2 regions of the Desulfosporosinus sp. genome follow, and region 2 is predicted to be linked to the other one. Evidence: predicted binding sites of a transcription regulator. Region 2 holds the regulator's gene; the other holds the start of a gene.
The links. Region 2 encodes LexA, which represses DNA repair genes until DNA is damaged. Its sites were predicted from a motif close to CNAACANNTGTTNG; they were not measured.
Positions count from the first base shown of each region.

Region 1: a site for LexA is predicted at 8,340-8,353, ahead of HGJ98_RS01515 (DNA polymerase IV). Genes of this name have one in related genera too.

Region 1 covers NZ_JABZFS010000009.1:28,417-40,705, reverse strand. Annotated here, with positions in the region: gene HGJ98_RS01565 (cell wall metabolism sensor histidine kinase WalK) at 1-1,464, opposite strand, end outside; gene HGJ98_RS01560 (response regulator transcription factor) at 1,454-2,128, opposite strand; gene HGJ98_RS01555 (ubiquitin) at 2,159-2,707, opposite strand; gene HGJ98_RS01550 (homocysteine S-methyltransferase family protein) at 2,922-4,238, shown strand; gene HGJ98_RS01545 (helix-turn-helix transcriptional regulator) at 4,402-4,725, shown strand; gene hgcA (mercury methylation corrinoid protein HgcA) at 4,758-5,765, shown strand; gene hgcB (mercury methylation ferredoxin HgcB) at 5,924-6,223, shown strand; gene HGJ98_RS01530 (hypothetical protein) at 6,619-6,918, shown strand; gene bshB2 (bacillithiol biosynthesis deacetylase BshB2) at 7,081-7,752, opposite strand; gene HGJ98_RS01520 (YojF family protein) at 7,828-8,286, opposite strand; gene HGJ98_RS01515 (DNA polymerase IV) at 8,397-9,650, shown strand; gene HGJ98_RS01510 (hypothetical protein) at 9,771-10,022, shown strand; gene HGJ98_RS01505 (TRAP transporter substrate-binding protein) at 10,394-11,485, shown strand; gene HGJ98_RS01500 (TRAP transporter small permease) at 11,504-12,016, shown strand; gene HGJ98_RS01495 (TRAP transporter large permease) at 12,013-12,289, shown strand, end outside.
Region 2 covers NZ_JABZFS010000013.1:67,896-80,184, reverse strand. Annotated here, with positions in the region: gene typA (translational GTPase TypA) at 1-1,147, shown strand, start outside; gene HGJ98_RS02385 (AAA family ATPase) at 1,220-2,215, shown strand; gene hflX (GTPase HflX) at 2,271-3,884, shown strand; gene HGJ98_RS02375 (methionine gamma-lyase family protein) at 4,061-5,326, shown strand; gene lepB (signal peptidase I) at 5,393-5,938, shown strand; gene HGJ98_RS02365 (D-alanine--D-alanine ligase family protein) at 6,079-7,179, shown strand; gene lexA (transcriptional repressor LexA) at 7,368-7,982, opposite strand; gene HGJ98_RS02355 (M23 family metallopeptidase) at 8,097-8,891, shown strand; gene HGJ98_RS02350 (D-alanyl-D-alanine carboxypeptidase family protein) at 8,983-9,975, shown strand; gene HGJ98_RS02345 (hypothetical protein) at 10,037-10,291, shown strand; gene HGJ98_RS02340 (YdiU family protein) at 10,551-12,026, shown strand.

The sequences.
Region 1 (12,289 bases), on a different contig from region 2:
TGATTCCGTTGAAATAGGGAGTAAAATGGAAATTCGGGTACCGATATCCTGTCTGCTCAAAACCTCTATGTGCCCGCCATGTCTTTCTGTAATCCACTTGGCTATCGATAAACCCAATCCAGTTCCACCTGTGGCCCTGGCACGAGATTCGTCGGCGCGGAAGAAACGGTCAAAGATTTTTGGAACTGCCTCTGAAGGAATACCGATTCCTTCATCTTGAACGGTCAGTCGAGCAAACCCATGATGACTGGAAACAGAAACGGTAATCCGTCTACCTGGGGGCGTGTATTTAATAGCATTGTCAACTAGAATTCGTGTAGCCTGTTTGATCAGACTTTTATCCGCATTAATGTAGACGGGTGAAACGTTTGAAGTGTATTCATGCCCGCCATCAATCATTTGCGTCTCCCGCAGCACTTCTGATGCAAGCACGGACAGTTCAAAATGCTCTATTTGCAAGGCCATGGTGTTATTATCCCCTCGTGCTAAAAATAAAAGCTGCTCCACCAAACCCTTCATATTCTCAGTTTCATCTTTAATGGCATCAATGGATTCTTGCAAGGCCTTTTCATCCTTCTTCCCCCATCGATCCAACAGATTTGCATACCCTTGAATAACTGAAATCGGGGTCCTTAGCTCATGGGACGCATCCGATACAAAACGTACCTGGGAACGGTAGGAATCATTGATTCTGTCTAGCATTCCGTTAATGGCAGAGGCGAGGGTTTTGAGTTCATTTTGGGTACCATCGACTGGGATTCTGGTATCCAACCTTGTGGCATTAATATCGTCTAATTTACCTGCCAGGACGTTCAACTGTTCTGGTGTAAAGACCCCGCCGTCTGTATTCAGGTTTTGGGCAGTTTCAGCCAATTCTTCAATCGGTCGCAGAGCGTTTCGAATCGTTCTTGCGCCAGAGAAACTACTGCCTAAAAGCATTAACAGCTCAAGCATGAATAATAAAGCAAACACCCATGCAAGTATTTGGAGAGTCTCCTGAAGACGAATGGAGATAAGATAAGAACGTCCATTGTTATCGGTTGTCACGTTATAAGTAACACCATCTAATTGGTCCCAAAACGTCATGCTGTTTAAATTCGGAAGGTCAATGCTCCTTATACCGGAGATGGTCTGTCCCGAAACATGGCTCTGTGGGTCTATGGGTAATTGAAATCCTTTTGGCTCACCTGTATGTAGTGAAACGCTGTATCCAGTTAACTTAAGCCAATTTTGCGCCTCTAAAGTGGGAAGTCCCGTTTTATCCAGCATTTCAGCCGTTGACATTACAGTCTGTTCGGCGCGTAGAATCACGCCTGCTGCAGATACCAGGCACAAAAAAACATCAAGGGTCAGAAAAATCCCCAGCAAGCGAAAAAATAGTTTAAGGTTGAGCTTCCACACAAGGGAGAACCTCAGCTTATGGCCGATTCGGTTTGTGGGACGATTTAACGGCTCATGTTTCATCCTTAATCACATACCCCACTCCTCTGACGGTATGAATCAGTTTTATATCGAACACCTCGTCGATCTTGCCGCGCAAAAAACGCACGTAGACATCGACAGCATTGGTCTCACCTGCAAAATCAAAGCCCCATACATTTTCGAGCAGTGCTTCTCGAGAGAGGACTAATCCTTTATTTTTTAACAGGAAGTGGAGCAGGTCAAATTCGCGTTTGGTCAGTTCGATGGGGGTACCCTTGACGGAAACCGTATGTCGGCTAGTATCCAGCATGAGACCCGAGGCAGACAGAACAACATCTTCAGGCATGGTTTTTCTCAGAGCAGTGCGGATCCGAGCCAGAAGCTCCTCGATGGCAAAGGGTTTAGTGATATAATCACTCGCTCCACTGTCCAGTCCGAAAACCTTATCTACTACGCTGTCCCTGGCCGTTAGCATAATGATAGGAACTGAAGAGGTTCGCCGTATTCTGCGCAGCACTTCCATGCCGCTTAATTGAGGCAGCATAACATCCAGCAAAATAAGGTCGAACTCGCCGGTTTCAGCGAGTTCAAGCCCTGTTCTGCCATCAAAGGCCTTTGTTGTAGTATACCCTTCATAGCCGAGCTCCAGCTCAACGAATCGGGCAATCTTTTCCTCATCCTCAATAATTAGAATTTTAGAACTCATTGAAAGCCCCGCCATTTCAAATAGTTTTTCTTATTTATCCATGGACTTCTTAAGGTTTACGGCAGCATCTGCAGCGCTATTTATTGCGTCATTGACAGTGTTGTTGCTAAAATCAGGTCCGTTAAAACGATAGCGAAAACCAAAGAATAGTCCGATGATAATTAGTGGAATAGTAATCCAAGGAGCGAAGATCAAGAGTAAAGCGAAGCCTGTCACAGGAGCGGACGCTTTGCTTTCCTCACCCTTCAGCACTTCAAAGGAATTAGCATTGCCTTTGCGGATCAGCTTCATGCAAAAATGTCCGAGTTTTTTCACCATTGAAGAAAAGCCGGCACCGTGGTGGTGGCAGTGTGCTTTCTTGTCCCAGCATCCTTCTTTGTAAGACTCTGAGTATGTGTCCGAAGTTTTTTGACTGCTGTAATAGCCGCCTCCACTCGGTTCGTTTACCTTTCCCTGTTTCTCCAAATAGATGATGGCTTCGAGTAAATCCCCATTAGCTGCTTCTAGAGCAGTCTTTGCCTCGTCATAGGTTACATTGGCCATTGCCCGTAATTTTTCCACTTGTTCTAAGGTTGTCATAAAATGTGTCCTCCTTGTTTTTTTGTATTGTCACAACTGACTATGTATAAATCTTAACCCAAAAAACTTCAAGGAGAATTTGATAAAAATTAAAATAAGATTAAAAAAATTCTATCTCATATCTCCTTATATTTCAACTGCACTATTAATTTGTTTCTTTTTCAACCTTTGAGTATACTTAACAGGTCTACAATTTTAGAGGAGGTAACAATAAATGAAACGTATCCTAAACTCAATCCAAGAAAGGGTTTTATTATATGATGGTTCCAAGGGGGTCATGCTTCAAAGGCAAGGATTAACAGGAGATGAAGCTTCAGAATCCTGGAATTTATCGAAGCCTGATGAAGTTAAAAACTTATATAGTTTGTATAAACAAGCAGGTTCTGACGTGATTCAAACCAATACCTTTCCAGGAAATAGAGTTACTCTAGAAAAGCATAGTTTAGGGGAGAAAACCTATCAGGTAAACTTTGAAGGTGTAAAATTAGCCAAAGAGATTGCAGGGGATAACACCTACGTTGCCGCTTCCGTTGGTCCGACTGGTATGGTTTTAGAACCTGCGGGAGATTTGAGTTTTGATAAGGCCTATACTATATATAAAGAACAATTACGGGCTATAGAAGATGCAGGCGCCGACATCGTTAATTTTGAAACATTTGGGGACCTCAATGAATTAAGAGCAGGGATTATAGCAGCTAAAGAAACAACCTCACTTCCTATTATTGCCTCAGTAACCTTTTTTAATGATAATAGTAGAACCATGTCGGGAAATTCAGCAGAAGTTTGTGCAATCGTGTGTGAATCATTAGGAGTGGACATCATGGGGGCTAATTGTTCAGGAGGTCCAGAGAGTTTAATAGATCCAATTAAAAAAATGCATTCAGTTGTCTCAATCCCACTTTCGGTAAAAGCCAATGCTGGGATGCCTCAGTTAGTCAACGGAGAGGCAGTCTACAAACAAAAACCAGAAGAATTTAGTTCCTATACCAGAGAATTTGTCGAGCATGGGGTAAGGTTAATTGGGGGATGTTGTGGAACAACTCCAGAATTTATCAGTGCGGTAAAGAAAGAACTCGAGGAGATCAAAGCACCGGTATTAGATTTGAATATGAGTCGAAGTCCAATAATAGCAAGTCCCTTTAATTATCTTGTACTCTCTAAAGACAAGGATTATTCGGTTAAAGAGCTTTCGCTTAAAGATGATGAAGCTGTGGATCTATTAATTAAGGGCGAATTTCATAAATTGATAAAAGATTATAAATCTCAAACCATGGATTATGTTCTCATAGATTTTGGAGATATCAAAGAGACTTTTGATATCTGGGGATTTGTTGGTCAAATTAGCTTCTCCATAAAAAAACCGCTGATTATTAAATCTGAGTCAACAGAACTTATTAGTAAATTCTTAAGATATTATCCTGGAAGAGTGGGAGTGGTTATATCAGATCCTACGAAACAACAATTAATTTCACAATTCCAACACTACGGCGCTTTGATACTCAATGATCAATTGGAACCAGTCATCAATTAATCATTTGGGTGAACAAATCATATCACCATCAACCTTTACGACTATATAGACATATATCTATATAGTCGTTATAATAAGCATATAGATAAATGTCTATATGCTTAAGTGCAATAAAAATAGATATACATATTTATCTATAGGGTTAAAAACTATGGGGGATTTTATGAAGTATAATTACGCAGACTATGTTTCTTTATTTAAGGCTATAGCGGACCAGACACGCCTGAATATAGTTGAGTTACTTTCCAGTGGCGAAATGTGTGCCTGTCAGCTCTTAGACAATTTCGAAATCACTCAACCGACCTTGTCATATCATATGAAGATTCTGTGTGATAGTGGAATTGTCAACGGGAGACGCGAGGGGGCGTGGATGTATTACAGTATCAATGGTGCCGTAATGGAAACCATCTTAGAGTTTTTGGTTAAAATTAAGTCCAATAAAGACAAATGCATAGGTAAGCCTAGTGACCCTTGTAATTGTAAATAAACTAAGTATTAGTGTGGAGAGGTGTCCGAGCTATGCAAATTTCCAGTAGAGAACTGAAAATCATTCCAACATCCTCCGAGTTGACCTTTAGGGACATTTGGGGGACATGGAAAGCCCGTTGGGGAATTGGCAGAATGGCCTTTATCGTAGAACCCGGTCTTTATAGAATAGGAACCCCAGACAACAATTCCCCTGTTCTAGTTTCAGCCAATTATAAAATGAGTTTTGATAGTTTAAGAAAGGAATTGAATGGGGTCAATGCCTGGATTTTAGTACTGGATACTAAAGGAATCAACGTATGGTGTGCTGCCGGAAAGGGAACCTTTGGGACCCAAGAGTTGGTAAATCGTATGTCTATAGTACAACTTGAGAAGGTTGTCTCTCATAGAACGGTTATTGTACCACAACTGGGTGCGCCGGGTATTAGTGCGCACTTGGTAACTAAGGCTTCTGGTTTCAAAGTGGTTTTTGGACCAGTAAGGGCCAAGGATCTTAAGGAATTTATCAAGTTAGGGCTGAAAGCTACTACAGAAATGCGCACGGTCAAGTTTAATACGTATGATCGTTTGGTATTGACACCAGTAGAACTTGTTGGTACGTTCAAAATTTCCTTAATGATTTTCGGCGTACTCTTTTTGTTAAATCTTCTGGGGATTGGGCCTTTTGGGTTGGTTGATCTTTACGCCTATTTAGGAGCGGTCGTGGTAGGCTGTGTTTTAACCCCGGTTTTATTGCCGTGGATACCAGTCAGAGCTTTCGCGTGGAAAGGCTGGATATTGGGATTTATTTGGGCAGTGGCCGTTAATGTTCTTAATGGGTGGAATTGGACGGCGGTCCCTGAGTATAGTATTTTAAGAGCCTTGGGGTATTTGTTCATTCTTCCGCCAATATCAGCCTTTTTGGCAATGAATTTTACTGGGTCTTCAACCTTCACTTCCTTTTCAGGTGTCTTAAAAGAGATGAGAAGAGCTGTTCCGGCGATTATTATCTCGATAACCTTAGGGATCGTTCTAATCTTGGTTAATAGTTTTATCCGATGACTACCAGCCGTAAGACTCCCATCTTCTAGGGAGATAACGGCTGCTACGTCCCTGGATAAGTTCTTCTAAGCTTCAGCTGGAGTAAGTATTCCTCTTAGGCAAATTCCATCTGAAGCTAAGAATCACTTGATCTACTAATCTCTAAGGAGCTGTTTTATATGAAGCATCGATACTTAAAGAATGTTGCCACGTTAAACCTTGTACCGAGCAAATGTTCGGGTTGTGGTAAATGCCTTGAGGTTTGTCCACACAATGTCTTTCTCCTAGAAGGGAGAAAATCGGTCATAGTAGATAAAGACCGCTGTATGGAATGCGGAGCTTGCGCTAAAAACTGTCCTTCTAACGCTATAGAAGTTAAGCCGGGTGTAGGTTGTGCTTTTGCTATTATTATGGGTTGGCTAACTGGGACGGAGCCGAACTGCGATTGCTCGCCTGGCAGCGGAAGCAACTGTTGCTAATCGCTAAACTATAAAGTTACGACTATAAAAGGTGTCGGTTAACAACCGATACTTTTTTTATATAGAACGTATGGGGGTATATTAAAAAAATATGATTGTAAGAACAGTTTGGTATTGATATCCGAATAGAATATAGTATAATAAGAACACAGGTTCGTACTAAACAAATATATGTACTGTGAGGCGGATAAAATGAACGACGTATGCGCAGATTGCAACCGAAAGACTCATTGCATAGAGCCCTGTGAACAGTGGCTGATTCGGAACAATAAATGCCCAGTATGCCGCAACAAACTTATACATGTTGGCGGATGCACCGAGTGTATAACCGGAGATTGGGCTAAGTGTGGTTAAGTCGGAATGTTCCTGGGTGCAATATGCGGTGGAGGTGGATTATGCCAAAAATAACTGCTATTAGTTATGTTTTCTCGTTACTATTCTACGCAATGGGATATCTGAAAACCTTGGTCATTAAGAATTCAGTTGCAGGACAGGTAAATACTTATGACTTCACGATGAATGTCTCTTTAGCAACAAGTTATTTTGTGTTCGCAATCGTCTTGGCTGTCATTGGATCACTATTCTTATACCTTAAGAAGTCTAGAGATCGAGGAATTCTTAAAAAGAACGCTAAATTAAGAGTCCAGCTAAGAAATTCTCAATACGGGTTTGATTTGTCTAGGAAGATTTCCTAGGACGTATATATAAAGCCCTTGAAGATTGACTAAAGTTTTATTTAATTCCCTAGATAAAAAACGCTGAAAGCAGACCAGAGCTGCTTTCAGCGTTTTTTAAGACCTCTTAATCTATAAGTTGGAGTGTGTCCTTCGTAAATTCAGGTGGAGTGGTTGGAAAGATTACGAAAAATGATACGTCCAGAAGGATTCGCGCTCAAGCATATGACTGAATGAATTCTTTGAGGATGGTTTTTTGGTTTGTCCATTAGCAATACGAGGAAAAAATACTTGGGACTGTGATCTGTGTGCTCGGATGGCGGCCAGCTTCATTTCGGACACAGCTGAAATGTCATTAATAATATCGGGTGGGCCCAGCCTATTCTGGCAGTCGCGAGCAAAAGCATGGACATATACCATTGGACGTTCCTGAACGGGAAGACGTGAAATGGCCCGGATAGTTACCTCCCCTAGTGCATTGTGATCAGGATGTACTGCATATCCGGGATAGTGAGTGAGGACAAGAGATGGCCGAACCTCTCGCAGGATCTGCTCTATTCTAGCGGTCAATAGTTCCGGGTCCTCAAACTCAATCGTTTTATCCCGTAAACCAAGCTTAATCAAACGTTGAATGCCAAGCGCCTGGCAAGCTTCCTCCAACTCTGCTTCCCGAATATTCGGCAAGGATTCTCGAGTGGCAAAGAACGGTTTTCCCATGTTACGCCCCATTTGTCCCAAAGTAGCACAGACATAAGTTACAGGAACGCCTGTTTGGGTGAATTGTGCTATGGTTCCACCACAGCCAAATGTTTCATCGTCGGGATGGGGAAAAATAACGAGAACGTGTTGTTCCAAAAAAATACCTCCTAAGTACATAATTTCACTGACAGTATGAAAACCCGCGAGATAGCGGGTTTTTATACGCCAAGGTTACAGATCGAAGGGGGTAAAACTAAGTTCAAGGGCTACAGCCAAGCGACCTTCTTGATCATGGCCGGCGAGTAATAGTCGACCTGCTTGGTCTATTTCAAAATCCGTCAGTCCTTCAGCGTAAACCCAACCGATTTCCATTTTAAGTCCAACACGGTAAGGGCCCTCACCGGTAATAACCCCACGCCCAAAGCAGATACGACCATTGCGAATATAGGCACCTACAGTCATAGTGCTCTCTTGCTTATGGACTGCATAGGCTCCATTGGTTGTCTCTAAGTGAAGGTACACGTCGCGGTTAAGAAAATGGTCTAGGGCAGATTGTACAGCAGACTTAGCAATAGGGTTCATGAGCTTATACCACCTCAAAAGCAATAATTCTTTTTCATTATATACTATTTGTCGTTCATTTTCATTGGCTCCACTTATCTCCATCTTTAGAAAAGGGTCACACTTCATGTATAACAAATAACAGGTTGTTTATTGATATTCCCAAAGTATCCGGTTATAATAGAACATACGTTCCCATATGGACACTATGTACGGATAATAATTGGGAGTGAAGAACTATGGCTAAACGATATATTTTTCATATTGACGCAAATTCAGCCTATCTGTCTTGGGAAGCTGTATATCGCCTACAACATGGTGATCCACTGGATTTACGGACAGTTCCATCCGTCGTTGGCGGGGATCCAACCACTCGGCATGGCATTGTGCTCACTAAATCAATTCCCGCTAAGAAGTTTAAGATTCAAACAGGTGAAACCCTCTACTCAGCCTGCCAAAAATGCCCTGGTCTTATCATTGTTCCTCCTCATTATAGCCTTTATCGTCAGTGCAGTGACGCCATGGTTGAGATTTTTAGAGAATATAGCCCATCCGTCCAGCGGTTTTCCGTTGACGAATGTTTTCTGGACTTTTCAGGTATGGAGTTGTTGTCAGATGACCCTATCAAAACTGCCCATGAGATAAAAGACCGAGTTAAAAATGAGCTTGGCTTTACTGTAAATATAGGGATCTCTACGAATAAACTATTGGCCAAAATGGCTGGAGAACTCAAAAAACCTGACCTGGTACACACGATTTTTCCTGAAGAAGTGCCTGCAAAAATGTGGCCCCTGCCTATTGAGGAACTTTTCATGGTCGGACGGGCAACATCTAAAAAGCTTAGATCTAGGAATATCAACACGATTGGGGAACTCGCAAATTATGATTTAAAAATAATTAAGCTATTTTTAAAATCCCAGGGGGTATTAGTCTGGAACTACGCTAACGGCGTTGATTATTCTCCAGTCCGAACAGTTGGTACCATTGAAGTTAAAGGAATGGGAAATTCTACAACCATTCCCTTTGACGTAGAGGACCGTATAAATGCTCACCTTGTCTTACTTTCCCTTGTTGAATCCGTAAGTAATCGATTGCGACAGGCCAAGGTGCTAGCTCGTCTGGTATCAGTTTCATTCCGAACCAATGAATTTTATGGTTGTTCTCACCAACGAAAACTCTATAATGCCACTGATTGTACGGATGAAATTTGGCAAATAGCCTGTGAATTATTCGATGAACTGTGGAAGGGTCATCCCCTGAGGCATATGGGACTAAGAGTATCTGAACTTTGCCAAAACGATTTTTATCAGACATCCCTCTTTGGTAAAAACTACGAAAAGCGACGTAAGATTGACAGTGCCGTTGACACTATTCGAGAAAAATACGGGTCTTCAGCCATTTTTAGATCAGCATTTCTAAATAGCGGGCTTCACTCTATGACTGGCGGTGTCGTAGAGAATGAAGATTATCCTATGATGACGAACCTTTTGTGATACCCTCGAATTTTTGTGCATTGAGCCCCCCTAATAATCTTGCCCCCGGTCGTATACCATAGAAGTTAAAGAATAATGAAAAGGTAATATCGCGAATTTTGTTGATGTGGGGGCGTATTAGTGCCAAAAAAAGCAGTTATTTGTTATCTTTCTTCGTTATTGTTCTATGGACTGGGATATGCTAAAGTGTTGGTCCTCAACAATGGACACTTGAATCGTCATGACTTTACCATTCAAGTATCTTTAGCAACGGCGTATTTCGCACTAACTATCTTCTTAGCTGCTATCGGATCGTTTTTCTTGTATCTTAGGTATGCCAAAAATCAAGAACTTGAAAAGAATGACCTGGAATATAAGCAAATAGGGGATTGAGTTATTGACGAAGAGTATACCCATTTTAAGGTCTGAGAAAAATGTCGAAATCAGAGGAAAATATTAACTGGATTTTAATCTTGAATTATGATACTTTTTTTATGTAGGGCATATTAATACAGTATTATGGAGTGCTTCAGTAGGGTGTAGGGTCGGGACGGTAGATCAGTTAATGTAGGCAGGCAGTGTAGGTAGGAAGTTAAACGGTTATAAAAGTGTAGGATATTTGTAGGATGGTAGAAAATCAGGATGTGGTTTATTACTCCCTTATCCGTTTTTTATTGCGGATGCAGGGTGTTTTCACAGTTTTCTAAACTCCTATTTAGGAGTTTTTTTGTTTTTCTAAAATAACTATTGAGGAGAGATTTATGATGAAAAAAGGGATAGGTAAAACAATTAAGTTAAGGTCATTGGGGAAAGGGATTTTACTTGGGCTGCTGGTGCTGAATTTAATCTTCATTTCAGGATGCGGACAGACAGCATCTGCCCCCTCGGAAAATAAATCTCAAACAGTTGAGTTAAAATTGGCTCACTTCTTTCCTGCTACACACCCAGCTGAGAAAGAGTTAATTCAGCCTTGGGCTAAGGAAATCGAGACTGCAACAGAGGGCAGAGTAAAAATTACAAGCTACCCAGGACAAACCCTTTCACAGGCTGACGCAATCTATGACGGAGTTATTAATGGAATCTCTGATTTGGGTCTTTCTTGTTTTTCTTATACTCGAGGCAGTTTTCCCGTTTTAGAAGTATTTGAACTGCCAGGTATTAAGTACGTTAATTCTAAAGCTGCCAGTAAAGTCGCTTGGGAAGGGATCAAACAGATTAATCCCGAGGAAGTTCAAGATACAAAATTAATGATGGTTTTTACAACAGGCCCTGGAGATTTATACACCAAAGAACCTGTACGTGAACTAAAGGATTTAAAAGGACTAGAGATTAGAGCTACGGGACTAAGCGCTAAAAGTCTTACGGCACTGGGAGCCTTACCAGTGGCTATGGCTCAATCTGAAGCCTACGAATCCTTATCGAAGGGCGTTGTAAAAGGGAATTTAGGCCCAGTGGAGGTTCTACAAGGTTGGAAACAGGCTGAAGTAACTAAATATGTAACGTTCACACCGTTTTTATACAATAATTTATTTTATATCACCATGAACCATGATAAGTGGAACTCCCTAGATCCCAAAGACCAAAAAGCCATTGAAGCGGTCAATGAGAGGTTTTTTGAAGATGTCGCAATGGGTTTATGGGATAAACAAAACGAGTCCGCTATAAAGTATGCTGTCAATGAAAAAGGAATGGAGACCATCACCCTTTCTCAAGAGGAACAAGATCACTGGATCAGTTTAGTAAAACCCATTCAAAAGGATTTTGTAGCTCAAATGAATCAAAAGGGACTAAAAGGACAAGAGATCTTAGATAAAGTGATAAATCTTGCAGATCAATATAACAAGGAGTTTCAGTAATCCTGAGGAGGTATCTTAGTGAAGCGATTAACTGGCATTGTAAAAGCGGTAAGCAGGATATTAGATAAATTAGCAGGACTATGTATTTTTTCCGTGCTGCTATTGATTATAGCTAACATTGTTTTACGGACGGCTTTTAACCGACCTATTTTAGGAACCTATGAGTTGGCAGGCTTTTTAACCGCAATGGGCATGGCCTTGGCTTTGGCGCACTGTGCTTTTAAAGATGGTCACATTGCTGTCGGCTTGATTATGGAACGTTTTCCTCGTAGAATTCAATCCGTTACCGCCGTTTTTGTTAATGTCGTTTCTCTAATATTGTGGTCTGCCGGAGTCTGGTCTCTTGTAAGATTTGGTCAAGCTATGAAAGTAAGAGGGCTTGTTTCACCCTCGGCGGAAATACCCGTTTACCCCTTTATCTATTTCATTGCCTTTGGCTTATTGGGGCTTTGTCTGGTATTGTTGTTGAATTCCCTGAATTCGATCAGAGAAGTAGTTGCTATAGATACGGCTAAGAAGGTGACACGATGAGTGTCTTTTCCGTGGGGCTCATTGGAATCGCCCTTTTCTTTGGCTTGGTAATGCTGCGGACACCCATTGCCTATGCTATGGCACTTGTTGGTTTTGTAGGGTTCAGCTACCTAACGTCCGTCCCGGCCTCCTTAGACATGGTGGCTAAAGAACTCTACAATACCTTTACGTCTTATTCCTTAAGTGTTATCGTTATGTTCGTATGGATGGGGTTTCTGGCTTTCTATTCAGGAATTGGCACGAGCCTTTATGTTTTTGCTTATAAGCTAGTCG
Region 2 (12,289 bases):
CATTGTCCGTGGAACAATTCATCAGAATGAAAACGTAACTTTAATCAAACGGGATGAAAGCTTTGAACGTACTAAAGTCGGTAAAGTCATGATTTATGATGGCTTAAAGCGTGAAGTGGTTTCCGAGGCTTCAGCCGGAGAAATTGTCGCACTTACCGGGTTAACCAGTGCTAATATTGGGGAAACCGTGGCATGTGCTCTAAACCCGGAAGCTTTACCCACCATTGAAGTGGATGAGCCAACCTTATCCATGAATTTCATGGTTAATAATAGCCCCTTCGCTGGGCGTGAAGGGCATTTTGTAACCTCTCGTAAGATCCGCGAGCGTCTCTGGAAGGAAGTTGAGACGAATGTCAGCCTAAGAGTAGAAGAAACAGACTCTGCTGATTGCTTCCAAGTGTCAGGTCGGGGAGAACTTCACCTCTCGATATTGATTGAGAATATGCGGCGGGAAGGGTTCGAACTCCAGGTTTCTAAACCGGAAGTTATTTATAAAATCATTGACGGTGTAAAATGCGAACCTATGGAATTCTTAATATGTGACCTTCATGAGAGTTCATTAGGCGCAATTATGGAACTGCTCGGTAAGCGTAAAGCTGAAATGGCTAATATGACGAACCTCTCTGAAACTCAGATGCGCGTTGAGTTTAAAATTCCAGCGAGAGGACTGATCGGATTCCGGGGAGAATTTTTATCTCAAACTCGCGGAGAGGGAATGATGAGTCATATGTTTATGGGGTATGAACCCTATAAAGGAGATATCCCAGGACGAAATCGTGGTGCCCTCATCGCCTTTGAAGAAGGGGAAACCAACGCCTACGGGTTATATTCAGCTCAAGAGCGAGGCACTTTATTTGTCGATCCGGGCCTTCATGTGTATGCAGGTATGATTGTTGGAGAGAATAAGCGGGAGCAAGATATTGAAGTTAATGTATGTAAGAAAAAGCAGCTGACAAATATGCGTACCAGTTCAGCGGATGAGGCTCTACGCCTTGATAAGCCAAGGGAACTGTCCTTAGAGCAATCCTTAGAATTTATTAATGATGACGAATTGGTTGAAATTACACCTAAAAGCGTTCGTCTTCGTAAGAAATTCCTTGATCACACGTCACGTGTGCGTTATGCCAAAAGCTTAACAGGGAAATAATAACATCAGGTTTTTAGGACACCTTTCGTCCTTACTTGCGTATAGTAGTAAGGATGGGAGGTGCCTGTACATATGACAATCAGAATAACCTTCGCACAGGATAAGCAATTACCGCCGCTAATTCAGACTCCTTTACCCCCCAAAACTGAAAACACCCTTACTCCTGCAGTAGAAATGGTGGGGATTGGGCGAGGGCGTAAAAATAATTCCTCTGCCTCAGACAAAGAAAAAGATAAAGACAAGGATAAGGACAGAAATAAAGTTGCAGAAATCCTGGCAGAATTAGATTCCTACATTGGATTAGTGATCGTTAAACGACTGATACGAGACTTGCAAGCCTTTGTGGAAATCCAAAAGCGAAGAACACATGAAAAACTAATAGCGGAACCCCTTGTTCTCCATATGATTTTCAAAGGGAATCCCGGGACGGGCAAGACAACAGTGGCACGCTTGGTCGGGCGACTGTTTAAAGAAATGGGAGTTCTTCAAAAAGGACATATTATTGAATGCGAGCGTGCAGATCTTGTCGGTGAATATATCGGACATACTGCTCAAAAGACTCGGGAGCAAGTAAAAAAAGCTTTGGGTGGAGTCCTATTTATAGATGAAGCCTATTCCTTAGCCCGAGGAGGAGAGAAGGATTTCGGCAAGGAAGCCATTGATGCCTTAGTAAAAGCCATGGAGGACAATAAGGATAATCTTGTGCTAATCTTAGCAGGGTATAGTCAAGAAATGGACTGGTTTATGCAAACCAATCCAGGACTTAGATCCCGCTTTCCAATACATATTGATTTTCCGGATTACACACTTGATGAATTGCTAGCCATCGGAAAATCAATGTTCAAGTCACGACAATATGAGTTAACTGTAGAAGCTGAGGATGCCCTTCGTTTTCATCTTCAAATTTTACTTAGTTCCCATCGTTATGCCGGAAATGCAAGACTTGTACGAAACCTAGTGGAGAAAACCGTGCGAAAACAAGCAGTGCGTCTATTCCAAAAGCCTAGCTCAAGTCGTGAAGAGCTCATTCAGATTTTGCCCGCTGATATTAACTTGGAAAACCTGTAAGAATTACTGCCCCATGTAGCCATTAAAATCTTTGAATTCGAGGTAATCTATGAACATGGACATTTCGGGAGACTTGTCTGGAATTCGGGCAAGTCAGGTACAAGAACTAAAACATCTTTCTGAGATTAAGACTGAGCGTTCTGAACTAATTCATCCTGATATCCTTAAAGAGCTTATACGCCTTACTCAGCTTTGGAATCGAGAAATTGCCATTTATGTTTCTCGGAACGGGATCCTATTGGCAGCTGCAGTAGGGCGTCATGCGACAGTAGCTCTTCCACCAATTAAGGGTAGGTCGATCGGAAAACACCTCAGGTGCATTCATACTCATCCTAATGGAAACTACCAACTAAGCCCCTTGGATCATAGTGCTTTGGCATCCTTACAACTGGAGAGTATGTCGTCTGTCGGAGTTCACGATGGGGCGCTCACGGGTATTCAAATTGCCTATCGGAGAATGGAAAGGGATCCCTATATAGTTGACCTAAGTCCCCAAAATTGGGATACCTTTGATTATCTTGAGGGTCTTTCTAATCTTGAAGAAAGTTCACCTAGAAAGCTTAAAACTGTGACCGCGCAAGGGAAAGAACGTGCTTTCTTAATTGCTCTGGAAGAAAGTGAACAAGAAACGAATGAAGATTTATTAGAACTGCGGGAACTGGCTCGTACCGCCGGAGTCAATGTGGTCGGTCAGTTGGTCCAGTTACGTCGCTATGGTCAAACACGCAGCTATTTTGGCAGCGGAAAACTTGAAGAATTGGTTCACCGTCTACAGGAGACGGAAGCTAATGTTCTAATCTGTGATGATGAACTATCTCCAACCCAGTTGCGAACATTAGAGATGGAAACCGGATTAAAAGTTCTCGATCGTACGGGATTAATCTTGGACATCTTTGCCCAGCGTGCTCAGTCTCGAGAGGGTAAACTGCAAGTCGAATTAGCACAGCTTAAGCATCTCCTGCCTTATTTGACCGGACAGGGACAAGCTCTCTCTCGTTTAGGTGCGGGAGTTGGCTCCCGGGGACCTGGCGAAACAAAATTGGAGCTTGATCGAAGAAGAATGCGAGACCGTATAAATTCCCTTGAGAAAGAATTAAAGCTCGTCTTACAGCACCGTGATGTACAGCGCCGACAAAGAACCAGAAGTGGACTGCCGATCATTGCTTTAGTAGGGTATACTAATACTGGGAAAACAACCTTTATGAAACTTGCTATGGAGAGAGCCGGCAGCAGATCAGACTTACCAGCCGGTGAAAACAAGTTATTTGCTACCTTAGATCCGATTGTTCGTAGTATTAAAATTGACTCTACTCTAGAAATCCTGCTAAGCGATACAGTTGGGTTTATTCGTAAATTGCCCACTCAACTTCTTCGAGCCTTTATTGCGACCTTAGAAGAAGTTCAACAAGCGGATGGTTTGATTCATGTTGTCGATGCCAGTCATCCCCAAGCACTCCAACACGCTGAAACGGTTAAGGAGGTTCTAAACCAGTTGGGATGTGCGGATAAACCTATGATCACGTTGCTCAATAAAGTCGATAAGGTTGATGATGACGATAATCTAAATGAGCTGGCAGGGTACCTTCCTTATCCCATCAAGATATCTCTTACCCGTGGAGACTCTCTGAGGCCGGTATGGCAACATATTAGTTCTTTGCTAACCAGGTAGTTTTAGGAACCTTGTGCATCTAAGGCTGGCGCCATCGTGTGGCTGCAAGAATGCTAATTAAGTACGAAGACAGTGTCTGCAAGAAGAGTTAATACGTGCGAAGACAGTGTCTTCGCGCGCGGCGGCGTGGGTATAACCAAGTTTTATACTAGTTTATATATTAGGAGGAAGTTTTTTTGTATTCGAATCAGAAATGGCCGACATTGATTAACGATGCAGTTTCTAAAGCAGAAGAAGCACTCTTTAGTCAATTACCTGGATTACAAGAAATAGCACGACAAAACCATGAAAAAGTTTTGAAGGCCTTTCAAGAGGAACGAGTCGCAAGCTATCATTTACAGGGAACAACCGGCTATGGCTTAGGTGATTCAGGACGTGAGGTTCTGGATGGCATAGTGGCTCGTATCTTAGGGACAGAAGCAGCCCTTGTCCGAGGTCAGTTTGTATCAGGCACACATGCTATTGCAGCAGCTTTATTCGGAGTTCTACGCCCGGGAGATCATGTTATCTCTGTGAGCGGAAAACCCTATGATACCTTGGAAGAAGTGATTGGACTAAGGGGAAAAGGGCAAGGGAGTCTCATGGACTTTGGGGTATTATATGATACTGTTCCTTTGGACTCTATGGGTAAACTACAGTTTGATCTTATCCAAAAGTCCATAACGGATAAAACTCGCCTGCTGATGGTTCAACGTTCCCGGGGATATGCTTGGAGAAATGCACTTATGATCGCTCAGTTGAAGGAATTAGTGGATTTTATCAGATCAAACTATCCTCAACTGATTATTTTTGTTGATAATTGCTATGGAGAACTGGTCGAAGCTCAGGAACCAGGTGATATCGGTGTGGATTTAATGGCAGGTTCCCTCATTAAAAATCTGGGAGGAAGTCTAGCCCCAACGGGTGGATATGTAGCCGGGCGCTCAGATTTAGTGGAGCTTAGTGCCCAGCGCCTAACGGCACCAGGGGTTGGCGGGCACATGGGAGCAACTTTAGAGTGGCAGCGTTTATTTTATCAAGGTTTATTCTTCAGCCCTTTAACCGTTTCCGAATCTATTAAAGGGGCAGTCTTTTCTGCCGCCTTTTGGCGAGCTTTAGGGTTTGAAGTCCATCCGGAACCGGAAGCCCCGAGAACAGATCTCATTCAAGCAGTCAAACTTGGATCTCAAGAAAAAATGATTGCTTTCTGCCAAGGTCTTCAAAAAGGATCACCCATTGATTCTCATGTTTTACCTATCCCGTCGGAAATGCCGGGATATGAAGATAAAATCATTATGGCTGGCGGAACGTTTATCCAAGGATCCACCAGCGAATTTTCCGCTGACGGACCTCTTCGTGAACCGTATATTGTTTATCAGCAAGGTGGTATATCCTACACCTATGTTCAAATGGGGAATATCTTAGCAGCCCTAACTATGTGGGAACAAGGGCTGCTGCGCTAGAGAGGTTTAAACCATTTAAACATCCGTAGATCTGTGTTACTATGTAAGGGGAAAAGAGGTGCTTATATGGAAGAATCTGAGAAACCAAAAAGTTCAGCACGTTTTTTGATAGAACTCGTAGAAATTGTCCTCATTGCCTTTGCTCTTTCTTGGGTTTTGCGCACCTATGTTATTGAAGCACGTAAAATCCCAACGGGTTCCATGCTTCCAACCATTCAGCTCGAGGACCGAGTCATAGTGGACAAGTTTTTCTTTAAACGGTTCGATCATATTAGTCCTGGAGATATTATTGTTTTTCATCCACCGCCAAGTGCTCATGCCACGGATGACTATATTAAGCGAGTCGTGGGTTTAGCAGGGGATAAAGTTGAAATACGAAATAAGAAAACCTATGTTAACGATCAACCTCTTTATGAACCCTATTTATTTGAAACATCAATGAAGGATTTCGGTCCAATAGTGGTTCCCAACAATTCGGTCTTTGTTATGGGAGATAATCGCAACAACAGTGCGGACTCTAGAGAATGGGGATTTCTACCCGTCGAAAATATTACTGGAAGAACTCTTTTTCGATATTGGCCAATAGATCAAATAGGAGCTCTTGCCCGTTAGGTGGGAGCTTTTTTCGTTTTTACGCATATACTTTTATAAGTTGCACCTTTATCCCGAGAGGCTAGTTTAAAATTTATGGGACAGTGAGCACATACTGGTTTACTTTACTATCTAACTACTTATTGAGAGGGTGGAGTATTGTGGATGATCACAAACTAAACGTCGTTCTTCTTTTTGGCGGTCGCTCAGGTGAGCATGAGGTTTCATTAAATTCTGCACGGTCAATATACAAAGCAATCGACCGAAACCGTTACAAGGTTGAAACCATCGGTATTAGTAAACAAGGCCAATGGTTTTGGGGTGTCTTACCAGAAACTCTTTTAAAGGATGGATTTCCTGAACCAAATGAGTCCATTCAGGTTAATCTGGTTATTGATCCAACCAACCCACGTTTTATGTCTTTAAATGGGCATACCCTCCCAGATCAAGGGAAGTTTGACCTTATTTTTCCGGTCCTTCACGGTCCTTTTGGAGAAGATGGAACTCTTCAGGGTTTACTTGAAATGGCTAATGTTCCCTATGTAGGTTCAGGGGTATTAGGATCCTCTCTTGGTATGGATAAAGATCGTATGAAAGCGGTTTTTCTGGAAAAGAATCTGCCCTTAGCCCGCTATGTTACTCTTTTGCGATCTGAATTCCTCAATGGTCCGGAACAATGTCTGAACGAGATTGAAGAAACGATAGGTTATCCATGCTTCGTAAAACCTGCCAATTTAGGATCTAGTGTGGGTATTTCTAAAGCTCATGATCGTGAAGAGTTGATGGAAGCCCTGAAGACCGCAGCTATCTTTGATCGCAAAATCGTCATAGAAGAGACCATCATTGGTCAAGAAATAGAAGTCTCAGTCCTGGGAAATGATGCGCCTATAGCGTCGATTCCAGGGGAAGTTTTACCTGCGCAAGAGTTTTATACTTATGAAGCAAAATATTCAAACATTGGATCCAGTCTGTTGATTCCAGCTGCCTTAGAGGACTCAGTGATTAAAGAATTACAAAGCATGGCTATTGAAGCCTTTCGTGCAGTTGAAGCTAACGGATTAAGTCGAGTTGATTTTTTTGTAACGTCTAAACGTGAAATATTTGTTAATGAGATAAATACCTTACCAGGTTTTACGGAAATTTCAATGTATCCTAAGCTTTGGGAGGCTACTGGAATACCCTATCCTGAATTGATTGACCGTCTAATCTCTTTAGGCCTGGAACGGTTCAAGGACAAGCAAATCAGCAAAATCTCAATCTAACTTAAAGCAAAGATAAAAGCCGGTTTTCCTCAAAAAGGAGAACCGGCTTTTTAATTACTTAGAAAACATAAGGTAACGACAGTCTGAGCAAACAAAAGAAGAACATAGACTATTTTTTTGAAGAAATATAAAGGTAATAAGGTTAACTTTTTTGTCTAGAGCATATCTTGTTATAAGTGCCTTATATCTTAGAGAGAACGGAAAACACCAACAACTTTTCCTAAGATTGAAACATCTTGAGAGTAGATCGGCTCCATTGCAGAATTCTCCGGTTGGAGTCGAATGAGCGTTCTTTCTTTATAGAAGCGTTTTACTGTAGCCTCATCACCAATTAAGGCCACAACAATTTCGCCATTGCGAGCCTGATTCTGTTGACGGACGATAATGTAATCCCCATCTAAAATTCCTGCTTCAATCATGCTCTCTCCTTGCACACGAAGCATGAACATGTTGTCCTGGCGAACAAAATCAGCCGAGAGAGGAAAGGTACCTTCGATGTTTTCGATAGCTGTAATAGGCTGGCCGGCTGTAACATGTCCTACAATTGGGACTTGCACTACGTTCTGAATATGGAGTACTTCACTAGAACTATCCAGAATCTCGATTGCCCTTGGCTTGGTAGGATCACGTCGGATATATCCTTTTTCCTCCAAAGTCTGGAGGTGGCCATGCACCGTAGAGCTAGATAGCAGGCCAACAGCTTCCCCTATCTCCCGAACGGCAGGTGGATATCCTTTTTTTCGTATTTGATCCTTAATAAATTCCAAAATCTTTGTTTGTCGCTGAGATAAATCCGGGTACATAAAAAAACACCCCCATCTATTAAGGAATATTGTACCATTCTTCTCGAAAATGTGCAAACAAATGTTCGTTAAAAGCAAAACCATAAACCTATAAATGTAGAGTAGGAGGAAACTATGAAATTTCCCTTTAACTTATTTCGAGGATTTACACAGTTGTGCATTCTGATTATTATAGGGATAGTTTCTTGGCAGGTAATCCATCGTCCACCGAACATATCTCCAGATATTTATCCGTATTTCAGTTCAATACCTCCAACACTAGTTAAACAATGTCTAGAAGAAAAAAACAGATCTTCGTTTATCTCCTATGAGGACTTGTTAGCAATACGTTCGACAATTCCACAAAGAGAGGCCCAACCCCTAGTTGACCAACTTAATGCTAATGTTCCTTTCTCAGATCTAAAGTGGGGTGTACTCCGGGAGGAAACAGTTAAGCTTGTGGGAAGACATCGTGAAATTCTTAAGCAGTATTCCTATTTCCAACCAAATCTATATCATTTTCCGGTCATCGGAAAGTATTGGTTCGAAGATAGTTTTGGTGCTGATCGAGAAGGAGGAGCACGCAGACATGAAGGTACGGATGTATTTGGAAAAGAAGGTACGCCCGTCGTCAATATTTGCGGGGGGATAATCGAACAGCTTGGTTGGAATCGTCTGGGAGGAGAACGTGTGGGTGTACGCGGAGACGATGGGAATTACTATTATTACGCACACCTCCAATATATTTCCCCGGAACTTTGTAAAGGGAATCGAATAGAAGCGGGGGAGCTAATTGGAGGGATGGGACATACAGGAGATGCTTTAACGACACCCGATCATCTTCATCTTGGTATTGAACTCCCTAACGGGCAATGGATTAATCCCTATCCTTTTTTGGTAGTATGGCAAATTTGGGAGGAAGGAAAATAGCCATGTTCTGCTTAGAGATTCATTAAGCTTGCCTCTATTCCCTAAATTAGTTATAATGTCGTTGTTTATAGTTACAAAAAGAGGGGTTATTGTGAAACAACCTAAACAGCGATATTCGAGAGTTAAATCTAAACTTAAGAGAATGACGATATCCATTCTAACCATTTTTATTTTATTAGTGTCAGTTCATTATCTAAGTACAGCAAACCTCAACCCAGTGATCAAACCAGCAATCGCTGAGACAAAACAAGATATACCGAAGTCAAATTCAATTAAAACAAATCTTTCAACGCAAGACTTGAGCTATGTCCTTATTAATCCTGAGACAAATCAAATTTTGAAATCCCATAACCCAGATACCCAACGAGCCCCTGCCAGTACGTTAAAACTAATCACTGGGCTTATAGCAATTGATGTATTAAAAACGACGGATATCATAAAAGTCGGAACGGAAGTAAATGTTGAAGGCTCTCGACTAGGACTCAGACCAGGTGACCAAATATCCGTGCAAAACTTATTAACTGCCCTTTATGTTAATAGTTCTAACGATGCAGCTGCAGCTTTGGCGGTGAAAATCAGTGGGTCAATTCCAGCCTTTGCTCAGAGAATGAACGAATATGCGGCTACTCTTGGGTGTCAAAATACTCACTTTACAACCCCGCATGGAATGCCCGAACCAGGCCAATACACTACAGCCAATGATCTGAGTAAAATTGCCCTTCAATTTATCGAGAATGAGGAACTCATGGGATTTGTTCAAGAGGTCAGCGCTCATGTCCAATGGACTGACGCGGAAGGGATATTACATAATGCCTATTTACAAAATACAAATCGACTCCTTGAGGTTTATCCTGGAGACAAAGGTTTAAAAACGGGAACTACGACAGAAGCAGGACAATGTCTGGTAACTTATGTCTCACGACCAGACGGAGACTTATTGCTGGTCTTATTGGGAAGCAAGCAACGCTACGAAGATACTATTTTATTACTCGATGAGACCTGGGCTGAGCAGCGTCCAAAAGCTGCTCTGAAAGGGCTAGCTAAAGATCCAAGATCCTTAATTTTGAGTCCGGGATTGTTTTAGCTAGTATTCATAGGACTTATTTATTTACTTGATCACAGAAGTTTAATGGAGGATTTGAAATTTGAATAACCTTGGAGATTCCTGTATTTTAGAGGATCGTGTATGTACTGAATGCGGTGATTGTGATGTTTGTGATTTAGATCCGACGAAACAATGTGATGATTGTTGCCAGTGTATTAAAACCCCCGAGGGGGACTATGCAGAAATTGAGATTGACGATGTCCTATTAAATACCGAGGATAAAACAACGGATCACCCGCATAAAGGACCTAACACGAGCTATAAGATTAAAACAAAGGGCAATTCAGTCCGTTGACTTAATCATTTCACACACCCGTTGATTTTAAAGAGGAAAAGCTCGAAGAATCGTTTGAAAGCCAGTTTAAGACTGGCTTTTCCTATGTTCCTGAATAATTCATTTCATTTCCTATGTATATGTAACGGTATAATATAATTGAAGAGGTAGACACTAAAAAGGGTTACAATGTAATGGAGAATCATATCCGAATAAAGTACATATCCCAAAAATGTTGACCTATATGGTGTTTGAGAACTAAAGAAGAAAAGGAGATACCATGACTAAAGAAAATGAAATAAATGCAACCGGATGGAACTTAGACAATAGTTATGCTCGTCTGCCAAAACTGATGTTCACTAGTCTCAAACCAACTGCTGTCCAGTCCCCAAAGTTGATCATTCTCAACGAGCCTTTGGCATTAACCCTTGGTTTGAACCTCCAGGAGCTGGGTAGCAAAGACGGGGTAGCGGTGCTAGCCGGTAACCAGGTTCCAGAAGGCTCGTCTCCTCTTGCTCAAGCTTATGCCGGTCATCAATTTGGACATTTCGCCATGTTAGGGGACGGACGAGCTTTGTTGCTTGGTGAGCAGATCACTCCTCAGGGTGAGCGGGTTGATATTCAGCTCAAAGGTTCAGGCCGAACGCCATATTCTCGTGGAGGAGATGGCCGAGCGGCACTTGGACCGATGCTCCGCGAATACATTATCAGCGAAGCAATGCATGCACTTGGTATAGCAACCACCCGCAGCTTAGCAGTCGTGACAACCGGGGAGTCTGTATTCAGGGAGACAGCCCTGCCTGGTGCAATTCTGACCCGCGTAGCGGCCAGTCATCTCCGGGTCGGTACCTTTCAATATGTTGCAAATTGGGGCAGCGTTGAAGACCTCCGGGCCCTTGCGGATTATACCTTGCAACGACACTTTCCTGAGGTTGACGATGTAGAGAACCCCTATCTTTCCCTGCTTAAGGAAGTAATCAAACGTCAAGCAGGACTGATTGCTAATTGGCAGATAGTTGGTTTTATTCATGGGGTGATGAACACCGATAATATGGTACTTAGCGGAGAAACCATAGACTATGGTCCTTGCGCCTTTATGGATATCTATGATCCGGCTACTGTCTTCAGTTCAATAGACGTTCAAGGTCGTTATGCTTATGGCAATCAACCAAGTATAGCTGGGTGGAATCTTGCACGGTTTGCCGAAACTCTGTTACCCCTACTCCATGTCAATGAGGAACAAGCTGTCAAGATTGCTCAGGAAGCGATATCAAACTTCACTGAGTTGTATAACTGTAATTGGCTGACAGGAATGAGAAGGAAATTGGGATTATTTAATGAAGAGTCAAAGGATGAATCTCTCATTGAAGATCTGCTCAGTATGATGAAGAAATATCGTGCTGACTATACCAATACGTTTAGGGCTTTAACGTTTGATAGGTTGGAGGATACTGCTCTATTTGGCACTAAAGAATTTTCTCAGTGGCTTGAGCTATGGCACGCGAGACTAGGCAGGCAGCAGGAACCGCAAGCCTCTTCCCATCAGCTGATGCGAAACAGCAATCCGGCGATAATCCCTCGTAACCATCGGGTCGAGGCAGCCTTAGATTCGGCAGTGAAACATGGAGACTACAGCGTCATGGAGAAGCTTCTCAAGGTTCTCTCAAGCCCCTACGCACATTCCCCAGAACAAGAGGATTACTCTGCATTACCTGAGCTCTTAACTCAACCTTACCGTACTTTTTGTGGTACCTGATCTCACATAAAAGCATTTAAAGAAAACCTGGCTTCGCCGAGCCTTAGCGAAAGCGAAACCGTTGGTTGCACTTATGCTACAGACGAAGACACTGTCTTCGCACGTATTAGCCTTCTCGCAGTATGCAACGAAGTTATACTTTCTGCTAAGTAAGATAAGATAAAATGCTTGCCTCTTTTGCTCGGAGGCAAGCATTTAACTATGTAAAGATCATTGATTCTTAACGTTGACACAATAATTAAAAAATTTAAACTAGTCAAAAG